Regions from separate parts of the Burkholderia sp. LMU1-1-1.1 genome, predicted to be linked through region 1. Evidence: predicted binding sites of a transcription regulator. Region 1 holds the regulator's gene; the other holds the start of a gene.
The links. Region 1 encodes FNR, which switches genes on or off when oxygen is low (the NO sensors DNR and NnrR bind a similar motif). Its sites were predicted from a motif close to TTGATNNNNATCAA; they were not measured.
Positions count from the first base shown of each region.

Region 2: MRBLMU1_RS23945 (OmpW/AlkL family protein) is a predicted target of FNR. The motif match lies at 2,684-2,697, and genes of this name have one in related genera.

Region 1 covers NZ_JBEGHG010000045.1:397,673-401,595, forward strand. Annotated here, with positions in the region: gene ccoG (cytochrome c oxidase accessory protein CcoG) at 1-742, shown strand, start outside; gene MRBLMU1_RS25205 (FixH family protein) at 753-1,271, shown strand; gene fnr (fumarate/nitrate reduction transcriptional regulator Fnr) at 1,342-2,100, opposite strand; gene MRBLMU1_RS25215 (alpha/beta fold hydrolase) at 2,341-3,090, shown strand; gene MRBLMU1_RS25220 (response regulator) at 3,196-3,923, shown strand, end outside.
Region 2 covers NZ_JBEGHG010000045.1:85,592-89,514, reverse strand. Annotated here, with positions in the region: gene MRBLMU1_RS23960 (methyl-accepting chemotaxis protein) at 1-272, opposite strand, end outside; gene MRBLMU1_RS23955 (NADPH-dependent F420 reductase) at 361-957, opposite strand; gene MRBLMU1_RS23950 (LysR family transcriptional regulator) at 1,073-1,996, shown strand; gene MRBLMU1_RS23945 (OmpW/AlkL family protein) at 1,993-2,616, opposite strand; gene MRBLMU1_RS23940 ((2Fe-2S)-binding protein) at 2,792-3,295, shown strand; gene MRBLMU1_RS23935 (xanthine dehydrogenase family protein molybdopterin-binding subunit) at 3,292-3,923, shown strand, end outside.

The DNA.
Region 1 (3,923 bases):
GTACGCCCGCTTCCAGAGCTCGATGTTCGACCGCGACACGCTGATCATCACCTATTCGGGCGAGCGGGGCGAGCCGCGCATGCCGCTGTCGAAGAAAGCGGCCGGCAAGGGCGGCGACTGCATCGACTGCTCGATGTGCGTGCAGGTGTGTCCGACCGGCATCGACATCCGCAACGGCCTGCAATACGAATGCATAGGCTGCGCCGCCTGCGTCGACGCCTGCAACGGCGTCATGGACAAGATCGGCCTGCCGCGCGGCCTGATCCGCTACAGCACCGAGCGCGCCATGACCATGCACTACACGCCGACGCAGATCCGCCGGCGCACGCTGCGTCCGCGCGTGCAGATCTACGCCGCCATCCTGGCGTTGATCGTGGCCGCCGTCGGCACCGCGCTGTACCTGCGGGTGCCGCTCAAGCTGGACGTGATCCGCGACCGTGGCGCCATGGGCCGCGAGGTCGAGGACGGCATGATCGAAAACGTCTACCGGCTGCAGATCATGAACACCTCCGAGCGGGCGCAGACCTACCGCATCCGTGTCAGCGGTATCGCCACCTTGTCGCAGGTGACGCCGGAGCTGGTGCGGGTCGAGGCCACCGAAACCAAGGCGCATCCGATCCGGCTGCGCACGGCGCACGGCGCCGCCCATCCGGGCTCGAACAAGATCGCCGTCGAGCTGACGTCGGTCGACGACCCGTCGCTGCATGTGAAGGAGGACGCGGTATTCATCGTACCGCGCTAAGGAGAACGCCATGACCGTATCGATATCGCATGCCACGGTGACGCCGTGGTGGAGGCAGCGCTGGCCGTGGCTGCTGATGGCCGGACCGGCGATCGTCATCGTCGCCGGCGTCTACACCGGCTACCTCGCCTTCACGCGGCAGGACGCGCTGGTGGTGGGCGACTACTACAAGCAGGGCAAGGCCATCAACCAGGACTTGCGGCGCGACCGCGTGGCCAGCGCGCTGGGGTTGTCGCTGTCGATCGGTTACGACGCCACGCAAGGCATCCTGGCCGGCCAGCTGCGCCGCGATAGCGACGACCACGGCAAGACGGAACGATTGTTCGTGCGCCTGTCGCATGCCACGTTGCCGGCCAAGGATATCCAGCTGGTGGTGCGGCCGGATGAATTCGGCGCCTTCCAGATCAATCTGCCGATGCTCGAGCGCAGCCGCTGGGTGGTGCTGGTGGAAGGCGAAAAACGCGACTGGCGCCTGGCCGGCGCCTGGAGCTGGCCGGCGCAGCGCAGCGTCACCCTGCGTGCCGAATAACCCCGTGGTTGGATGCTGATTTTGGCCGGGGAACCGACCGCAATCGTGGATCCACGTGGTCATTCCGCCGCTAATGGCAGGTCTGGGTGCCGGCCGTGATGGCCTTGAGCATGGGCGGATCGAGCAGTTCGATTTCGCGGTTGCTCACGCGCAGCAGGCCTTCCTTCTTGAACTTCGACAGCAGGCGGCTGATGCTTTCGATCGTCAGGCCGAGGTAGTTGCCGATCTCTTCGCGAGACATGCGCAGCTGGAAGGTGTTGGGCGAGTAGCCGCGCGCCTCGTAGCGCGACGACAGGTTGACCAGGAAGGCGGCGAAGCGCTGCGTGGCCTGCATATTGCCCAGCAGGAGCATGACGCTTTGCTCGCGCGTGATCTCCTGGCTCATCATACGGTGGAAGTGCCGCAGCAGGGTCGGCATGTCGGCCAGCAGCTGTTGCAGGCTGCCGAAAGGAATCTCGCACACCTCGCTGTCTTCCAGCGCGACGGCGGTGCAATGGTGCAGGTCGGTGCTGATGGCGTCCATGCCCAGCAGCTCGCCCGCCATCTGGAAACCGGTGATCTGCTCGGCGCCCTCGCGGTTGACTTGGTAGGTCTTGAAATGCCCGAGCCGGATCGCGTACAGGTTCACGAACGGATCGCCGATGCGGAACAAGGTGGCGCCCCGCGCGACCTTGCGGCGGCGGCCGATGATCTCGTCGAGCCGGTCCATGTCTTCGTTGCCCAAGCCCATCGGCAGACACAGCTGGTGCATGCTGCAGTTGGCGCAACTTGCCTTGAGGATGTCGATGGTGGCGCCGGGCAGCACCAGTGAGGGAAGGTCTCTTATCATGCCGCCAGTGTAGACCATTAGTCGCCGTTGTGGGCGATGTCGCAGCGCGCCGATCAGGTATTCGCCCCGTCAGCGAACTTGCTGGCTGCAAGCGACTTTTCGCCGGCGGCGCCTTCCCCGCAAAATATTTCGACATTCGCGCAAATTTAACTTGCGCACTATTCGATTGTTCGCTATAGTTCAACTCAAGCAAGTAGCACACTATTTAATCGCAAACAACCAACCTCGAAAGGAATCACCATGAAACGCTCGATCATCGCCTCCGCCCTGCTGGCCGCCACCGTCCTGACCGCCCAAGCCGCCACGCCGGCCGCCGACACCACCGTGGTGCTGGTGCACGGCGCCTTCGCCGACGGTTCCAGCTGGGAGAAAGTCATCCCTCTGCTGCAAGCCAAGGGCTTGAAGGTGGTGGCCGTGCAAAACCCGCTGACCTCGCTGGCGGACGACGTCGCCGCCGCCCAGCGCGTGATCGACGCGCAAACCGGTAAAGTGGTGCTGGTCGGCCACTCGTGGGGCGGCACCGTGATCACCGAGGCGGGCACCAGCGACAAGGTCAAGGCGCTGGTCTACGTGGCCGCGTTCGCACCGTCGGAAGGCCAGGCCAGCGGCGAACTGGGCAAGGGCTACGCCGTGCCGCCGGGCGTCCCCACCTTGCAAGCCGACGCCAGCGGTTTCCTGTGGCTGCCCGCCGAATCGGTCGCCACCAACTTCGCCCAGGACGTGCCGCCGGCCACCGCCGCGCTGATCGCCGCCACCCAGGGCCCGATCGCCGCCAAGGCCTTCGCCGACAAGACCACCGTGGCGGCCTGGAGAAACAAGGCGAACTACTACATCGCCGCCTCGGAAGACCGCATGATCGATCCGGCCTTGCAGCAAGCGTTCGCGAAGAAAATCAACGCCACCACTATCACGCTGAAAGCGAGCCACGTGCCGATGCTGTCGCAGCCGCAAAAAGTCGCCGACGTGATCATCGCCGCCGCACGGCGTTAATACTGTTGCCAAGGTCGGGCATTGATAGGAGAATTCCCAAGCGCGGCGCGATAAACTCCGCCTGTGGTTCTCCAACTCATGTCCGACCCGCCCGACAAGGATGAAATGAAGCCACTTGGCATCAAGGCTAAAGTTGCGCTGGCGACCAGCATCACGTCGATCCTGATGATCGCGCTGGTGACCGTGGTTCAGATGCAACGCATGAAGGCGGATTTCACCAAGGTACTTTTCACCCAGCAAACGGCGCTGATCGGCCGCACCGCCGAGGAACTCGACGACAAGCTGAGCATGCTGCTCGACATCATCGCCTTGTCGGCGCACCATCAGCCGATCGAGCTGGCCGGCTCCACCGAGCGGCTGCGCGCCTACTACCAGGACCGCGCCGTGCTGGCGCTGTTCGACGATCTGCTGGTGCTCAGCCCGCAGGGCATGGTGGTCGCCGACATCCCGGCCCAGCCCGGCCGGGTCGGCATCGACGCCTCCGACCGCGCCTACTTCCGCACCGTGATGCGCACGCGCAAACCGCTGATCGCCGAACCGGTGATCGGCAAGTCCAACAAGCAACCGATCGTGCAAATGGTGGCGCCGGTACTCAACGCCAACGGCGAGGTGGTGTGCGTGCTCATCGGCGTGCTGCGCCTGTACAAGGACAACGTGCTGGGCCACCTGCGCACCGCCAAGATCGGCCACAGCGGCTACTTCTTCGCCCTCACGCGCGGCGACCATCCGGTCTACGTGCTGCATCCGGACGCCAGCCGCCTGCTGCAGCCGCGCCAGCCCGGCGCCAACCCCGCCACCACGCGCGCGCTGCGCGACGGCTTCGAGGGCACCGT
Region 2 (3,923 bases), 310 kb from region 1:
GCCTCGGCGATTTTCTGCAGCTCGGCGTTCACTTCCGGCGTGCTCGGGACGACGACGATATTGGTCAGGTGTAGTGTGATGTCGCGGACGGCGTCGACCATGTGGTTGGCCGCTTCCATCTTGACGTTCTTGTCCTCGATGATGTCCTGGGTTCTGCTGCCGATGCGGCCCATGGAGCTGAGTCCCAGAACCAGGACTGCCACCAGCAGCGCCAGAACGATGGCGAAACCGGCGCCGAGGCGCGTTCCGATTTTTACGTGGTCGAGGGTCATGGCGGCATTCCTTTAGTACACGGGGGCAAGTAACCCAATATACCCGTCCGTGTCCCTTAAAGGAATGCGCTGTCGTGGTGCGGCAACGTTAGCCGAATTTGACCAGGTTCAGCACCGGCAGCGGGCCGCCGGGGAACTGCGCCAGGCGTCCACCGCCATCGAGGGTGCCCAGGTCGACGCCGGCGAATCCCAGTTGGTCGATCAGCTGGCCGACGGTTTTTTTGGCGTCGGCGTCGTCGCCCGAGTAGAACAGCACGCGGCGTCCGCCCTCCGCTTGCGGATCGCTTTGCAGCAGCGCCGCAGTCAGATGGTTGAAGGCCTTGACCACGCGGGCGCCGGGCAGCAGGTCGGCCAGTACCAGGCTCGATGCGCGGCCGCCCAGGTCCACGGCCTTGAACGACGGCGCTTCGAGCGCGTTGTTGGCGTCGACGACGATGCGGCCGTTCCATGCCGGCAGATTGCGCACCGCCTCGGGGATGCGGCTCCACTGCACGGCTAGGAAGACCACGTCGGCCTTGGCCGCTTCCTCGATGGTGACGGGACGGATGTTCGGCAGTTCCTGGTGCAGCGCCGCCAGCGATTCGGGGCCGCGGCTGTTGGCGATGGTGGCGGCGATGCCGGCTTTGGACAGGTTGCGTGCGATGGCGGAACCGATGGCGCCCGCGCCGATGATGGAGATGTTCATGATGTGTTTCCTTTCGTTGATTGGGTTGCGATGAGTTCAGTATGGCCGCCGTCACTTGCTATGGGTAGTCATAGCTTGGTAGTATCAGCTTCAAGCAAACGTTGAAAGCATCGCTTTGGAAACCCTGTCCAACCTTGAATCCTTCGTCCGCAGCGCGGAATCCTCCAGTTTTTCGGCGGCGGCCCGGCGCCTGGCGCTGACGCCGGCCGCCGTCAGCCGCAACGTGGCGCAGCTGGAGCGCAACCTCGGCGTGCGGCTGTTCCAGCGCACCACGCGCGGCCTGACCCTGACCGAGGCCGGCGAGCGGTTTCTGAATTCCGTCGGCGCGGGGCTGGACGGCATCCAGGGCGCGATCGCGGAGGTGACGGCCAAGGCGGGCGAGCCGGCCGGCGTGCTCAAACTGAGCATGGCGCCGGGTTTCGGCCGCCGGCACGTGCTGCCGCTGATGCCGGCGTTTATGGCGCGCTATCCGGCGTTGACCCTGGACGTCAATGTGGAAAACCGCCGGGTCGATCTGGTGGCCGGCGGCTTCGATGCGGCGATCGGCGGCGGTTTCGATTTGGCGCCGGGCGTGGTGGCGCGGGAGTTGATGCCGGCGCACGGTGTCTTGGTGGCCTCGCCGGCGTATCTGAAGGGACGCAAGCCGCCGGTGACGCCGGCGGACCTGGCGGACCTCGACGCTATCGTCATGCGCTCGCCGCAGAGCGGCCGGGCCAAGTCGTGGGAGATGCGCAATCGCGCCGGCGATGGCATGTCGGCGGTGCTGCGGCCGCGCGTGTTTCTGAACGATCCCGATGCGATCCGCAGCGCGGCCTTGATGGGCATGGGCGTGGCGCTGCTGGTGATGACCGATCTGGGGACGCATTTGGACAGCGGCGAGCTGCGACGCGTGCTGCCCGACTGGTATGTCGATATCGGCGCGATCTCGCTGTACTTCACCAGCCAAAAGCTAATGCCCGCGAAGACGCGGGCATTCGTGGATTTTATGACGGAAGCGTTCCGCGAACAGAAGATGGCGGAACGGTATTCCGCGGTTTAGAATCGGTAACCGACACCCACGCCGATCATCAGCGGATCGACCTTGACGCGGCTGGCCTTGGCGCCGCCGATCATGACGTCGCTGCGGATCTGCGCTTTCTTGACGTCGAAGTTGAGCGACCATTGCTTGTCGATGGCGTAGTCGACGCCCGCCTGCACCACCAGGCCGACGCTGTCGTGTTCCAGGCTGGCCTGCCCGTTAAGCAGGCGCACCTTGGACAGCGTGGTGTAGTTGATGCCGGCACCGACGTAAGGCTTGAGCGGCGCGTCCGGCGTGAAGTGGTACTGCACCAGCAGCGACGGCGGCAGGTGCTTGAAGGTGCCGATGTTGGCGCCGTCCAGATAGACGTCGTGCTTTTGCGGATAGGTCAGCACCAGCTCCGCCGCCAGGTTGGGCGTGAAGAAATAGGAGATGTCGAATTCGGGGATGGTCTTGTCGCTGACGGTGAGGCGGTCCGACGCGCCCACGCCGCCGACCGGGTCCGACTTGTCGGCCGTGTTCAGATTCACGGCGCGCACGCGCACCAGCCATGGCGACTCTTGCGCCACGGCGCTGCCCATTGCGACACCCATGCCCAGGGTGGCCAGTACTGCTGCTGCGATTGCCTTGGTCTTGCTCATTTCACTTCCTCTTTGATGTCGTCGTAAGTAACGCAATCAAGTCTATTGATCTGAAGCATGAAAAACTTTGATCCAAGTCAAGAATGGAAATATTTCGTACATGCTGCAGAGTTAATGTAGTGGGTGTAGTATCACCAGCGGTCTATTCGGGCAACCAAAATCCAGGGAGAAGTGCATGGCTAAATTGAACGTCAACGGCGTGGTACGCGAATTCGAGGCGGAGGACGACACGCCGCTGTTGTGGGTCATACGCGAACAACTGGGGCTGACCGGCACCAAGTACGGCTGCGGCGTGGCGCAATGCGGCGCCTGCACCGTGCATATCGACGGCGAGCCGACGCGCAGCTGCGTGCGGCCCGTGTCCACCGTCACCGCCGAACAAAAGATCACCACCATCGAGGGCTTGTCCAAGGACGGCTCGCACGCGATCCAGAAGGCCTGGGCCGCGCTGGACGTGCCGCAGTGCGGCTTCTGCCAGTCCGGCATGATCATGGCCGCCGCCGCGCTGATACGCGAAAAGCCGAAGGCCACCGACGCCGACATCGATATGGCGATGTCCAATATCTGTCGATGCGGCACCTACAACCGGGTGCGGGCGGCGATCCATGTGGTGGTCAAGGGCGGCGATCCGAAAAACGCGGGCCTCAATATCCAGCACGTGGAAGGAGGCAAGGTATGAGCGGCGCTCCTGTTTTGCCAAGCTCCGCCTCGCGCAGGGGCTTCCTGAAGGGCGCGGCCGCCGGCAGCCTGGTGGTGGCGTTTCATATTCCGTTCGAGGCCGTGGCGCAGGGCGCCCCGGCATCCTCCAAGGGCACGCCCGAGGTGAACGCCTGGGTGGTCGTCAAGTCCGACGACACCATCGTGATCCGCATCGCCCGCTCCGAGATGGGCCAGGGAACCTTGACCGGCCTGGCGCAGCTGGTGGCCGAGGAGCTGGACGCCGACTGGAGCAAAGTCACCACCGAGTATCCGACCCCGGGGCAGAACCTGGCGCGCAAGCGCGTCTGGGGCAGCTTCTCCACCGGCGGCAGCCGTGGCATCCGCGAATCGCACGACCTGGTACGCAAGGGCGGCGCCACCGCGCGCACCTTGTTGGTGCAGGCGGCGGCCGACGCGTGGAAGGTGCCGTCGTCCGAATGCGTGGCAGCCGTCAGCGTGATCACGCACGAGGCGAGCGGACGCTCGATCAGCTACGGCAAGGTGGCGGAGGCGGCGTCGAAGCTGAGCCCTCCGGCCGAAGTCATGCTCAAGGACCCGAAGGACTGGAAGCTGGTCGGCAAGCGCCTGGCGCGCCTCGATACGGTGGA